Regions from separate parts of the Agrobacterium sp. GW821-FHT02D03 genome, predicted to be linked through region 2. Evidence: predicted binding sites of a transcription regulator. Region 2 holds the regulator's gene; the other holds the start of a gene.

Region 1 (7,089 bases), 180 kb from region 2:
GGCCCCAGAAATCCGCCGCTAGGCTGAAAATCACCTGCCCAGCCAGTCCAAGGGCGATCGTGCCGGAAAGTGCAAGAGGCGAATTCACCGCCGTGGAGGTCAGCATGACAAGGACAGCGCCGATCATCCCGCCCATATAGGCCCAGAGGGGTGCCTTGGGTTTTGCCGGCTGTCCCGGCTCCGGTTTGCGGTAGAGCAGCCCCATGACGATGATTGCCGCGACCGTTCCTGTGGCGTGAGCCGTCCAGGAGGAAAACAGCGCATTGCCATAATGGGCGAGCATTCCGTTGAAATGCACCATCAAAGTCAAAAGACCGCCGCTGGCGAAAGCGGCCGCCAGGTGAAGCGGATTGGAACGTGTCGGCGTCATGGGAAACTTTGTCTGTTTGAGATGGCCCTGAAGAAGTCATCTGGCTTTAGAACCTTACGGCGCAAAAACAAAACGAAATGCGTTGATGGGTTCGGCCATTCGCAGTGATGGGTGAGGCATCACCACAGCGCCACGCGTCCATTTCTACACACAAGGGACGCTTCATCTCTTTTGAGACGACGCGTCGTGCTTCCGATGTTTTAGGGAACAAAATCAGCGCAAAGTTGTTGTTTGCGCATGAAGAAAACGACACGCAAACCACTGAGCCGGATGACGATCTTCGTCATCTCGATCTTTATCATCGCCGCTATTGTTGCCGCAGTTTACCTGATCGGGTTTACGCCGGGCGAGACGACCGCGTGAACCGGTGCCGGGTCGTAGGAGGCCGGGTGGGCCGGCACTGATGTGCCCGAAGAATCACTCTTCCTCTTTGCAGCTGGCAGTGCTCGCGGCGTGCGCATATTTCCCGCATAGCCCAAAAGGAGCCTCGCCCCTCTGAACACGAAGCGGGTCACCTCCAGGTATGCGCGGAAGGACAGGACGGTGAAGTACCGCCAGCGGGGCAGCTTGTAAGCGCGAGCGACGCTTTGAATAGAACTGGTGTTGTCTGCATCCTGAGAGGCGCAGAGAGGATATATGAAGGCTGACTTGAGGCCCGCCAGATATTCCAGATCGTAGGCGATATCGTATGCCAGCCGCATCGGGACCAGCTTCTCCGCGATCCACTTGGCCGCTTTGCGATTGACGATATAGGCACCCGAGCCTTTTTCGCGCGTCAGTGCGATGCTCAACGAGCGATCAGCCGTCAGCTTGCGGAAGGCATGTTTTTTCCCGTGGCTGACTGTCGATAGCCGCAGAATATCCCAATCGTTTCGATAATCGATTGCCGCCTCTATCGATTCCATGAAACCCTGCCTGAAGACCACGTCGTCCTCGAGGATCAGCGCAAACTCGGCATCGCTTCGCAGCAGTCGGCGTGCGCATTCCACGTGGCTCAGATAACAGCCAATTTCCGGCGGACAGGTCCGGCGGCCGTGCATGAGCTTGTAGGAAAGCTCGCTGAATGCCGGGATCGGAAATGTCAGGGCTCTGCCATCCACCGCTTCGACACGCTCTGCCGTGAGCCCGATGGCAGAGAGCTTGTCGACCATGGCCTGCTTGCGTTGCTGTGCATTGGCCATGTTGATGAGGTAAACTGCAAGTATTGAATTAGAATTCTCGAATATATGCAATTTAACCTCAGGAGGACGACTCTGCGAAACCATGTGGTTATTGCCGAGAATCGCCCCGAGGGAAATAGTCGAAGCCGTCAGTTACTCAAAAATACGAGGTGAAAACTTAGGGGCCAGCGCGCCTTTTTTGGGCGCATGAGGCACGCTTATCTTCTTTAAGCTGGCGAGGCTTCTTTATGTTTGGGAATCAGGCCTTTTCGACGAAGCCGTCGAGCACGCGTTTCTGGCCTGCTCGGTCGAAATCGATCGTCAGCTTGTTGCCTTCGACGGTCGCGACATTGCCGTTCCCGAACTTGATATGGAAGACGCGATCTCCGACCGCAAATTTCGAGGGCGCGTCGGCCACCGACTTCGCGACCAGTTCTCCATCGATGGTTCGGGCACGCGGACCGCTCTCACCATAACCGATCCGCTCTACCGCATGTCCTGACCGGCTGCCCCAGTTGTCGCGCGTCGCATCGGAGCGGTTGGCTTGAGCGCGCTTCCAGCCGGGCGTGGTGTAATTATTGGCAAAGGGTTCGGCCTTGTCGAAGCGGGACTGGCCGTAGCCGCCGCGACCGCCATAGCCACCATAACTGCTTTCTGATGCCGTGACTTCGACATGGGATGCCGGCAGCTCATCCAGGAAGCGTGAGGGCAGGGTGGATTGCCAGAGACCGTGTATACGGCGGTTGGAGACGAACCAGATGTGGCAGCGGCGCTTGGCGCGGGTAATGCCGACATAGGCAAGGCGTCGTTCTTCCTCCAGACCGGAGCGTCCGCCTTCGTCCAAAGAGCGCTGATGTGGGAACAGACCTTCTTCCCATCCGGGCAGGAAGACGGTTTCGAATTCCAGGCCCTTGGCGGAGTGCAGCGTCATGATCGAGACGGCATCGAGCTCTTCATTCTGCTCGGCATCCATGACGAGCGCCACATGCTCCAGGAAGCCGCGCATGCTCTCGAAGGAGTCCATCGAGCGAATGAGTTCCTTCAGGTTTTCCAGGCGTCCCGGCGCTTCTGCGGTCTTGTCGGCCTGCCACATGGCGGTGTAGCCGCTTTCATCCAGGATCTGTTCTGCAAGCACCGTGTGTTCGGTGTTTTCCAGTAGCCCTTGCCAACGGCGAAAATCCTGCACCACATCGAAGAGCGCCCTGCGCGCCTTGGGCTTCAGCTCGTCCGTCTCGATAATATCGGCGGCGGCCGCCAGCATGGGGATATCGCGGGCGCGGGCATAGTCATGCAGCGTGCGAATGGTCGTGTCGCCAAGCCCGCGCTTCGGCGTGTTGACGATGCGCTCGAAGGCCAGATCGTCGGCCGGTTGGCAGACGAGGCGGAAATAGGCCATGGCATCGCGGATTTCCATGCGCTCATAGAAGCGTGGGCCGCCGATGACGCGGTAGTTGAGACCTAGCGTGACGAAGCGATCTTCGAATTCGCGCATCTGGAACGAGGCACGCACGAGGATCGCCATGTCGTTGAGATTGTGCTTCGTGTTGCGTTGAAGCGCCTCGATCTCTTCGCCGACGGCACGGGCTTCCTCTTCGGAATCCCACGCAGCATGCACCACGACCTTTTCGTCGTTCGGGTCGACGCGATCGGTGAAGAGTGTTTTGCCCAAGCGACCTTCATTATGGGCGATCAGATGACCGGCGGCGCCCAGAATATGCTCGGTGGAGCGATAGTTGCGCTCGAGCTTGATGACCTTGGCACCGGGAAAATCCTTGTCGAAGCGCAGGATATTGTCCACTTCGGCACCGCGCCAGCCATAGATGGACTGATCGTCGTCGCCAACGCAGCAGACGTTCTGCGGCTCGCCCTTCGCGCGCTGCGCCAGAAGCCGTAGCCACATATATTGGCAGGTGTTGGTATCCTGATACTCGTCCACCAGAATGTAGCGGAAGCGCTGGTGATAATCCTTGAGGATATCGCCATGGCGGCGGAATATGGTGATTGGGTGCAGCAGAAGATCGCCGAAATCGCAGGCATTCAGCGTCTTCAGTCTTGCCTGATAGGCTGCATAAAGCTCGCGGCCCTTGCCATTGGCAAAGGCGCGGCTATCGCCTTCAGGAATATCGGGCGGTGTCAGGCCCTTGTTCTTCCAGTTGTCGATCATCCCGGCGAACTGCTTGGCCGGCCAGCGCTTGTCATCCAGACCTTCGGACTGGATCAACTGCTTGATGAGCCGCACCACGTCATCGGTATCGAGAATCGTGAAGTCCGATTTCAGCCCGACGAGTTCGGCGTGCCGACGCAGAAGCTTCACGCCGATGGAGTGGAAGGTGCCAAGCCATGGCATGCCTTCGACCGCGCCGCCGACGAGGACGCCGATACGTTCCTTCATTTCGCGCGCCGCCTTGTTGGTGAAGGTCACGGCGAGGATCTGGCTTGGATAGGCTTTGTTGGTTGCGAGAATGTGGGCGATACGTGTCGTCAGCACGCGGGTCTTGCCCGTGCCGGCACCGGCAAGAACCAGCACTGGACCATCCACCGTTTCGACCGCCTCCCGCTGCTCCGGATTGAGGCCGGAGAGATAATCGGGCGTGCCACGTGCCTGATCACGCGCCGCCATGGCGCGCGCGGCAATGCCCAGGCCACCGGGGGCGGGAGCTGCGTTTGGGGCCAGACGGCGCGGCTCGTTTGGTTCTTCGTCGAAGAACGGCATATCGTCGAAACTATTGCTCATGCGGCTCAATGTAGTGATTCGGGATATAAACGCTAGAACGTCGTTCTGCTTTTATTCCCGTATTCACGGTGATCGCGACCAATAGAAGGCGAAATGCCGGTTTTATGCATGCTCGCGACCTCGCGGGACAGGCGCGTCCGATGCTGAGCCGAGGACGGCTTCGAAGCGGAATTACAACTGCCGATAAAGTATATCGTCGATTTTTCGATGTCTTGCCGCAAAATTTTCGCAAATTACAATTCGGTAAGAAACGAAATGTTGCGTTGCGTTGTTAAGCAGCAGCAAAGATACTGCCCCAAATCATTCGCCTGCCCGTCCGCGCTGCGGCACGGCTGCGGTTGTGGATGGATCACACGGAGAATTGCATGCGGGTTTGGAAGCAGGTTGGTGTCAGTCTGGCGGTCGTCGGGGCTGGTTTCTTTTTGTGGGCGTTCAATTCGTCCACAGGGCAGAACCTGCTGGCGAAGGCTGGCATCGTCACGACGGGAGAGCCTGCCGCAAACAATGCCGCAAGTGCTTCGTCCAGACCTGCAGGCCAAGGTGGCGGGGGCGGGCGCAGCAATGCCACGCTCGTGATGACCGCGCCTGCCAAGACCGGCACAGTTAACGATCGCCTCAATGCCATCGGCAACGGTGAGGCGATCCAGACCGTCGTCGTGACACCTCAGGCGTCCGGATTGATTTCCGAGATCCTCGTGTCGTCCGGTCAGAAGGTGAAGAAGGGCGATGTGCTGGCGAGGCTTGATGATGACGAGCAACTGATCGAGCGCGACAAGGCGCAGGTCGCGCTCAAAAGTGCGGTCGAAAAATCGTCCTCCTATAAAAATCTTCAGTCGGTGGCCCGTCTCGATGTTCTCGACGCGCAGATTGCCGAAGAGTCGGCCAAGCTTGCGGTCAGCACGGCCGAACTCAATCTGAAACGGCGCAATATCGTCGCGCCGATCGACGGCATTGCCGGCATCGTCGCCATTAATGTCGGCGATAATGCAACGACACAGACCAGCATCGTCAGCATCGATGATCGCTCTAAGATCCTCGTCAACTTCTGGGCACCGGAACGATTTGCCACGGCGATCAAGGTCGGCATGCCGGTGGAAGCGACCTCGATTGCCCGCCCGGGTGAGACCTTTACAGGCGAGGTGGAGGCGGTCGACAATCGCGTGGACGAAGCAAGCCGCACCGTTCGTGTGCGCGCCGTTTTCGATAACGCCAAGGATGAGCTGCGCGCCGGCATGTCGTTCAGCGTCACCATGAAGTTCGAAGGCGAAACCTATCCATCGGTCGATCCGCTGGCCGTGCAGTGGGACGCCGACGGTTCGTATGTGTGGCGCGTGAAGGACAACAAGTCGAACAAGGTCCGCGTTCAGGTGGTGCAGCGCAACCCTGACGCTGTTCTGGTGAAGGCCGAGCTTTCACCCAATGACCCCCTGGTAACGGAAGGTCTGCAGCGCGTGCGTGAAGGCGGCGCTGTGCGCATCGGCAACGAACCGAAAGCACCGGAGGTCGCCAGCCAATGAGCGGTTCATCAACTGGACAGACGCCGCCCGCAGGGCAGGACTCGAAGCTTGCTTTTACCGCGCTCTTCGTAAGACGGCCGATCCTTGCCGCGGTGATCAACACGTTGCTCGTGGTCGCGGGTCTCGCGGCCCTTGTCGGCGTAGAGGTCCGTGAATTGCCGGATGTGGACCGTCCGGTCATCTCCGTGCGCACGACCTATGACGGTGCGTCGCCGCAGACGATCGACCAGGAGGTGACGCAGACGATCGAAGGTGCTGTCGCCCGTGTCAGCGGGGTCAAGTCCATCTCGTCGGCCTCGCAGTTCGGTACCAGCCGTGTAACGCTGGAGTTTGGCGACAATATCGATCTCGCGGTTGCCGCCAATGATGTGCGCGACGCGATCGGACGCGTCACCAATCAGATGCCGGAAGATGCCGATGAACCGCAGATCATCAAGGCCGATTCCGACAGCCAGCCGATCATGCGTCTTGCTGTCACATCCTCCACGCTCAGCATGGAAGACCTGACCAAGCTTGTCGAGGATGAGGTCGTCGACCGCCTGGCTGCCGTCGACGGCGTTGCCGATGTGGAGCTTTACGGCGACCAGGAGAAGGTGTTCCGGATCGATCTCGATCAGGCAGCACTTGCAAGCCGCGGTCTCACCGTAACCGATGTCTCCAATGCGCTGGCAACCGCAGCACTGGATGTTCCGGCGGGCTCGCTGAAAAGCTCCACGCAGGACATCGTGGTGCGCGCGACAGCCAATCTCACAACGCCTGCCGAATTTGAAAATCTGCTGATCAAGGACAAGGTGCGTCTTCGCGATGTGGCGAGCGTGCAGCTTGGTGCCGATGATGAAAGCACGTCCCTGCGTTCCAACGGCGTGCAGGGCGTTGGCCTTGGCGTGATCCGTCAGGCACAGTCCAACACGTTGAACATTTCGACCGGCGTCAAGGCAGCTGTCGATGCGATGACGCCGAACCTGCCAGAGGGCACACGGATCGTTGTCACCAGCGACGACGCTGTCTTCATCGAAGGCGCGCTTCACGAGGTGGAACTGGCGCTTGGTCTTTCTGCGCTGATCGTCGTTGTGGTTCTCTATCTCTTCCTGCGCGACTGGCGCGCTACGCTTATTCCAGCCATCACCATGCCGGTCGCGCTGATTGGCACGCTGGTTGCCATCTATATGGTTGGCTTTTCCATCAACATTCTGACGCTGCTTGCCATCGTGCTGGCGACGGGTCTTGTGGTGGATGATGCGATCGTGGTTCTGGAAAACATCGTGCGCCGCAGAGCCGAAGGGATGGGGCCGCGTGCCGCCGCCGTGC
Region 2 (7,089 bases):
GTGGGCGTCGCGACGATAGCCGGTGAAGAAGCGGCTCATCTGTTCATGCACCATGGTGTGACGCGTCACACGGGTGTCGAAGTCCTTCTTCTGCGCGGTCGTCGGCAGTTCGCCGTAAAGCAGCAGGTAGCACGTCTCGAGGAAGTCGCCCTGTTCGGCAAGCTGCTCGATCGGATAACCGCGGTGCAGCAGAACGCCTTCGTCACCATCGATATAGGTGATCTTGGATTCGCACGAAGCGGTCGAGGTGAAACCGGGGTCGTAGGTGAAGGAGCCGGTGTGTTTGTACAGGGTGCCGATATCGACGACGCGCGGGCCAATCGTACCTTCTCGTACAGGAAGATCGACCGTCTTGTCGCCGAGGGTCACTGTAGCGCTTTTTTCCGTCATACCATACCTCCGAATATGCAGGCGATGCGGGTTGACGCATCGGCCAATTAAGCGTCACGGATTTAGCTATATGATCCGCGCGACGATGCCAAGCTATCCAAAAGGCAAATTGTGCATCGCAGAATTGGAATAAGCCGTTCTGATCGGTTTTGCCACTTTACTGTTTCGTTTTAAGTCAATGCTTCCTTAATCTGCACACTGGATTGCAATCCGAATCGCAAGGCTGCAAATTGGTCCTAAGGGACCGAGGGGCGGCGCTTGAACGACTACGGGGAACGGCAGCAGTTCCGCTTGCTGGAGACGGGCACGCCTGTGAAGGTGGAGCTCGACGGCATCAATGCGCCCGCTGCTCTTGCGAATACGGATATCGTACTCTTTGCTCCGCCGCGTCCTGCGCCTCAAGGCTTTGCGCAGCGATTGCAATCGACCTTATCGCGTTGCGTCACCGAGGAGCTTCAGTACCGGCAGGACTTCCTTTTCATCCCCGTGCTGGTCGGCGCGGGCGCGGCGCTGTGGTTTTCGCTCTCCTCTCCGCCATCCGATGTCGTTCTGCTTGTGAGTGGCCTTTGCGTCATCCCGATCGCCATCATCATGCGGCACCGGCAGACCGCACTGTCCTTTGTGCTGGCAACGCTTGCACTTCTGCTGCTCGGCATGCTTCTGGCGAACTGGGAGACGCGCCGCGTTGGGACCACAGTCCTTGACACTGCCGTGACGACGACAATCACCGGCAAAGTGGAGCGGCGGGAGGTAGATGCCAGGGGCTACTGGCGCTACACGATCGCCCTGACTTCGACGAGTGGACCTTCTCTGACGCGCCTGCCAAACCGGATATCCGTTCTCTCGCGCAGTCGCGAAAAACCGATCGCTGTCGGTGCAGGCATCACCGGCAAGGCGCGCCTTTCACCACCATCCGGGCCGGCATTGCCGGGCCTCAACGACTTTGCCTTTTCCGCGTACTTCGATGGGATCGGTGCGACAGGCTTTTTCTATAGCGCGCCAAAGGCTCTACCGACGCAGGCCGAAACGACAGACGGCGTGGGCTGGCTGCAAACAGCGGGTTCGGGGCTCTACGCGCTGCGTTCCGCTATTGCCGAACGAATCCGCAGCGTCATCGGCGGCGATGCAGGTGCTTTTGCGGCTTCGATCATCACGGATGAACGGCGCGCGATCTCCAGCGAGACGATGGAAGCTTTGCGCGTGTCGGGGCTCGCCCATATCGTTGCCATTTCCGGGCTCAACATGGCACTGGCATCAGGCATCTTCTTCGTCGGTATGCGTATGGTGTTCAGCCTGTGTCCAGGGTTTTCGCAGCGCTATCCCGTCAAGAAGATCTCCGCCTTTGCCGCGCTGTTGATGACATTCGCCTATTATCTGATTTCAGGCTTTGCCGTCTCTGCCGAGCGGGCATGGTTGATGATGTCGATCATGCTGGCAGCGGTTCTCGTCAACCGGCCGTCGATCAGTCTGCGCAATGTCGCCCTTGCCGCAATCGTCATCATCGCGGTTTCGCCACATGAAATCATGGGTCCGAGTTTCCAGATGTCCTTTGCCGCAACGCTGGCACTGGTTGCTGCCTATTCCTTCTGGAGCAGATGGCAGGGCAGTCGCGAGCGCCTCTTTATCGCGCGCCCGCCTTTGTGGATGGTGGCCTCGTCGAAAGCGAGTGCCGTGATCGGCGGTGTCGTCATCACCTCGTTGATTGGGGGTGTCTCGACTGCGATCTACTCCATCGAGCATTTCCACCGTATCACCACCTACGGACTGGCCGCCAATCTTGCCGCCATGCCGGTCATGTCGATCATCGTCATGCCGTCTGCACTGATTGCCATGCTGCTCATGCCTTTCGGCCTGGATGCACCCTTCCTGAAGCTGATGGGTTACGGCATGGCCATGGTGATCGACATTGCCAACACCGTCTCCAGTTGGGGCGGAGATGCCACGATCGGGCGGCAACATCCCTGGTTTCTGGCCGTCTCGACGGTCGGATTTCTTCTTCTGACCTTGCTGCGGACCCACCTCGCGCTCTTGGGGCTTCCCCTGATGCTGGCCGGTCTCGTTCTGGTGCCGCTTGAGCAGAACAAGGCAAAGCCGGATTTATTGATCTACGAGGATGGTGTTCTGGTCGCGTTTCGCGTGGATCAATTCGTTGCGACGACCAAGCGCCAGGCGAAGGGGTTCGTCTTTGATCAGTGGGCGAGGGCGGTGCCGCTTCCGGATAAACATGTGGCCCCTGTCATGGTGGACGACAACAAGGCGGGTGAACGAGAGGAAACGGCAGAGCCAACGCCACGCCGGCCGGCTGTTCTCACCGATCAGCTGAAGCAAGAGGTTCGCGACAAGATGATTCTGGCTTTCGAGCGGACGAATGGCTTCTCGTGTCAGAAAAACGCCTGGTGTGCTGGACGTCATGAGAGCGGCGTCACAGTCGTGGTCATTTCGAACACGGCGTTGACCGGAACAGCCTGTGATGTGGCGGACATCGTCGTGACGTCGCGTTTCGTGCCGTTTTCAAATTGTCGCTCGGGCGCGCTGTTGATCAGCGCCACAACATTGCGGAAGACGGGCTCGCTGGAACTCTGGCTGAATGAGGCCGGAGCGCCCGTCGCAACTGCGCGCGCGGCGATGCAAGACGTTGCCAGACCCTGGTCGATCCACCGCGCCTATGACTGGCGCAGCAAGACCTCTGACGGCGCGGTGCCGCCGCATATCGAGGCGATGCTGGCGGCCGGGCAGTAAGTCTCTTGCTTCAACCCGCTGCGGAGCGGCGGTCTTCGATGATCTCGCCGGACGCCCGCGCTTCTTCTTCGTGCTCGGCGTCACGCCAGGGTTCCCGGATCGCTGCCTCCTCCCACTCCTTCATCGCCGGCGAGTTCAAGAGGCGGGTCTTGTAAGCCTCTGCCGCTGGCGAGAGTGCTGTGCCGTAGGTCTGGAAGCGAAAGGCCACGGGGCAGAAGAAGGCGTCGACGGCGGTGAAATTCGTACCGGCCAGAAACGGCCCTCCGAAGCTGTCGAGGCCCTGTTGCCATAGCGCATCTATACGCGCGATATCCCTACGGAGCGCCTCGGTTGCAGGAACTGGCCGGATTCGCAAGCCTACGCTCATCGGGTGCAGATTGCGGAGCGATTGGAAGCCGGAATGCATCTCCGCGGATGCCGAGCGCGACCAAGCCCGCGCTTTGGCATCCTCAGCCCAAACACCATCATGCCGTTCCGCCAGATATTCGATGATCGCAAGCGAGTCCCAGATGGTGACATCGCCATCCACAAGGCAAGGCACCTTGCCGGTGGGGGAGAAGTGATTGAAGCCATTCTTGGGATCGGGATCATTGAAGGGGACGAGATGCTCGTTGAAGGAAATCTCCAATGTGCGCATCAGAACCCACGGCCGGAGAGACCAGGAGGAGTAGTTCTTGTTGGCGATGTAGAGATCGTACATGTTGTCTCCTTCTGGTGATACGCCGCTTGAATCGCATGCAATCAGCAAAAGCGTCCATGCGTGTAGGTGCGTATGTTTCTCTGTCCATCCTCCTAACGCATGACCGAGAGGACATACAGGCCGAGTCTGTCATGTCAGATATCATATGAATTGATGCGTTCGCCGTTCTCACGTGTCCGGAAACAGAAGCAGAATGAACTTCACCGGTTCGTCGCGGTTTGATGGGAAGGCGTCAAGCAAATGGAGCGATCGAGATGAACATGAAATCTGGCGGTTGTGCCTGCGGCAGCGTGAGGCTTTCGATGGTCGGCGCGCCCTACCGTATCGGGATTTGTCACTGCATGGACTGTCGCAAACACCACGGCGCGCTCTTCCACGCATCCGCCATCTTCCCGCAGGATGCCGTTACCATCGAGGGAGAAACACGCAGCTATAATGGCCGTTTCTTCTGTCCCAACTGCGGATCGCCGGTCTTCGGAAAAAGCGACGACGAAATCGAGGTCAATCTCGGTTCCCTGGATTCACCAGATCAGTTCGAGCCGACCTACGAGCTTTGGACGGTCCGCCGTGAGGCGTGGCTGCCGGATTTCCCGGCATTGCGCCAATATGAGCGGGACCGGGAATCGACAGGCAGAACGGAAAAGGGGCGGTGAGACTGTCCACCTTGTCGGATGGTAGCTGCAACATGGATTAGCTGCGTCTGTGAGTCCTGCACTTAGAAGCGACGGGCGAGGGCGCTTGTCGGTGGCACTGAAAGATTGCCGCCGTTCGAAGGCCATGATCGGCATGCACCCGACCATCCGCCAATCTTTTCCTCACCCTCGGATCGAGAATGAGGATAACGAGAAAGACAAAGGCGAAGAGAACCAGCGTCGAAACCTCGGTGCGATCAGAGGCAGCCCAACATCGCCGCATCTGCCAACTATGTCAGCGCGTCTTGCCTCTGCAAGAGCACGGGCAGCCAGTCTGAGCCGACTGTCGTCCGCTCAGTGATAGCGACGAATGAGGCCGACCAGCTTGCCCTGAATCTTGACCCGATCCGGTCCGAAGATACGGGTTTCATAGGCTGGGTTCGCGGCCTCCAGGGCGATGGAAGCACCCTTGCGGCGGAAGCGCTTCAAGGTGGCTTCTTCATCATCTACCAGTGCGACGATGATATCGCCGGGGTTGGCGGTGCTGCCGTTGCGAATGATGACGGTATCGCCATCGAAGATGCCAGCCTCGATCATCGAGTCACCCTTGACCTCCAGCGCGTAATGCTCGCCCGTGCCCAACATATCGACGGGTACGGCAACATCGTGGGTGTTGTTCTGAATAGCGGAGATCGGCACACCGGCGGCGATGCGCCCCATTACAGGAACGGTGACAGCGGAGGAGATCTGATCGTTTGCTGGCTTCGGGGCAGGAGCCGACTCAGGCGGTTTGGCTTTTCCGAGGCTGCCCTCGATCACGCTTGGCGAGAAGCCGCGCGGCGGCTTCTGTGCGGGTGCGGAATAGGCTTCCGGAAGCTTGATGACTTCCAGGGCTCTTGCCCTGTTCGGCAAGCGGCGGATGAAGCCACGTTCTTCCAGAGCGGTAATCAGCCGATGGATGCCGGATTTCGAGGCAAGGTCGAGGGCATCTTTCATCTCATCGAAAGATGGCGGCACGCCGGACTCTTTCATTCGCTCATGAATGAAAAGAAGCAGTTCCTGCTGTTTGCGCGTGAGCATGAAGAAAACCCTTGGAATACGTGGCGAAGATTCGCGAAACAAATACAGAACGAACACTATATGTTCCATATGTGTTCTGCAATCCCTTAAAATTCCGCAAACGTCTCCGCCTCATCAATTCGCAGTCCTGTTATCCGCGCAATGGTAGAAGTTTATAGCTTCTTTACGGTGTTGCGCGTCTTTTTCCTCTCCAGGTTGATGATTTCATTTTTGCGGGTATCTACAAGCTGCTTCGAGGATCACATGATCCGGTCATCCTGTGGGATGAAGGCCAAGCCATTCGAAGCATTATCAACAAAGTTATCATAGCTCTACGGCGCTGCCTTGCAGCGTCTTCTCGGGGCAGGGACATTTTTATGAAGCTCGTTAGATTTACCCTTATCGGAATGCTGGTTGCGCTGGCCGGTTGCCAGACCCTCGATCCCAATTCACCGGAAGCTTTAAAGCGCAAGGAGTACGACCGGCTGCTGCTGAACACGACGATGGCCAATTGCAAGCTCATCGTTCAGCTCAATCAGAAGCGCGTTTCGCAGAACAAGGAGCCGACGCGCGACAATAACTGTGCACGGATCCTGAAGAACCACGCGCTTGGCGGCGTTCATCCGGCGAGCTTCATCCCCGATCTTGCGGTGAACGGTATTCCCATTCCGATCGGCGGACTGATCAAGCTTGCCATCGTCGTCGATCGAAACCAGCGCGAGAAGAAGGCCTGGGAGACATCGCTACCGACTTGGGTTTCCGCCGGTGGTGAGAACAGCGAGAACGTCTATCGCATGTTACTGACTCAAGGCTTCAAGCCTGAAGAACTGGAAGGGCTGAAGGGAAGTGCTGGATTTTCCGACGCCGTGCGCGCAGTCGGGCCGTTCGTGCAATTTTCCGAGGCCAATCCCGATGTCGTGCGGAAGGCGAATGCCGGCTAAAGGGCAAGCGGTCGGTGCTCCGGCCGCAGCATCCCTCATCTCGTGACACATGGCGCGCTTGCTGCTAATGCCTGTGCAACATCGCAAGTTAAGCGGTTGCCGGCGATGTCCGGCGCATGTGTCGTGAGGAATGAGATGACTGTGAAGAACAATTTGAAAGTGGTCGCTGGCGAAGGCAAAGGCGCTGTCGCCTTCTCCAACACGGAGCGGTTTTCGCTGATTGCCGGTCCGTGCCAGATGGAAAGCCGCGACCACGCTTTCATGATTGCCGGCACGCTTCATGAGCTTTGCGGCAAGCTCGGCATCGGGCTTGTCTATAAGTCATCCTTCGACAAGGCCAATCGCACATCGCTTTCCGGCCAGCGCGGCATCGGTCTCGACAAGGCCATGGAGATCTTTGCCGATCTCAAGAAGGAATATGGCTTCCCGGTCCTGACCGATATCCATACCGAAGAGCAGTGCGCCATTGTCGCCGAAACCGTTGATGTTCTGCAGATCCCGGCCTTTCTCAGTCGCCAGACCGATCTTCTGATCGCCGCCGCGAAGACCGGCCGCGTGATCAATGTGAAGAAGGGACAGTTCCTGGCGCCCTGGGACATGAAGAACGTGCTGGCGAAGTTGAATGAGA

What was found. The regulator LexA, encoded in region 2, represses DNA repair genes until DNA is damaged. The targets are predictions, from matches to a motif close to TGTTCNNNNTGTGTTCNG.
Region 1: AC07U5_RS06100 (ATP-dependent helicase) is a predicted target of LexA. The motif match lies at 4,306-4,323, and genes of this name have one in related genera.

The regions. Positions count from the first base shown of each region.
Region 1 is NZ_JBWKVN010000001.1:1,312,049-1,319,137, forward strand. Features, by position in the region: gene AC07U5_RS06090 (DMT family transporter) at 1-370, opposite strand, end outside; gene AC07U5_RS06095 (glycosyltransferase family 25 protein) at 694-1,602, opposite strand; gene AC07U5_RS06100 (ATP-dependent helicase) at 1,790-4,264, opposite strand; gene AC07U5_RS06105 (efflux RND transporter periplasmic adaptor subunit) at 4,630-5,781, shown strand; gene AC07U5_RS06110 (efflux RND transporter permease subunit) at 5,778-7,089, shown strand, end outside.
Region 2 is NZ_JBWKVN010000001.1:1,496,681-1,503,769, forward strand. Features, by position in the region: gene gltA (citrate synthase) at 1-390, opposite strand, end outside; gene AC07U5_RS07000 (ComEC/Rec2 family competence protein) at 649-3,129, shown strand; gene AC07U5_RS07005 (glutathione S-transferase family protein) at 3,140-3,829, opposite strand; gene AC07U5_RS07010 (GFA family protein) at 4,084-4,482, shown strand; gene lexA (transcriptional repressor LexA) at 4,816-5,541, opposite strand; gene AC07U5_RS07020 (hypothetical protein) at 5,898-6,461, shown strand; gene kdsA (3-deoxy-8-phosphooctulonate synthase) at 6,597-7,089, shown strand, end outside.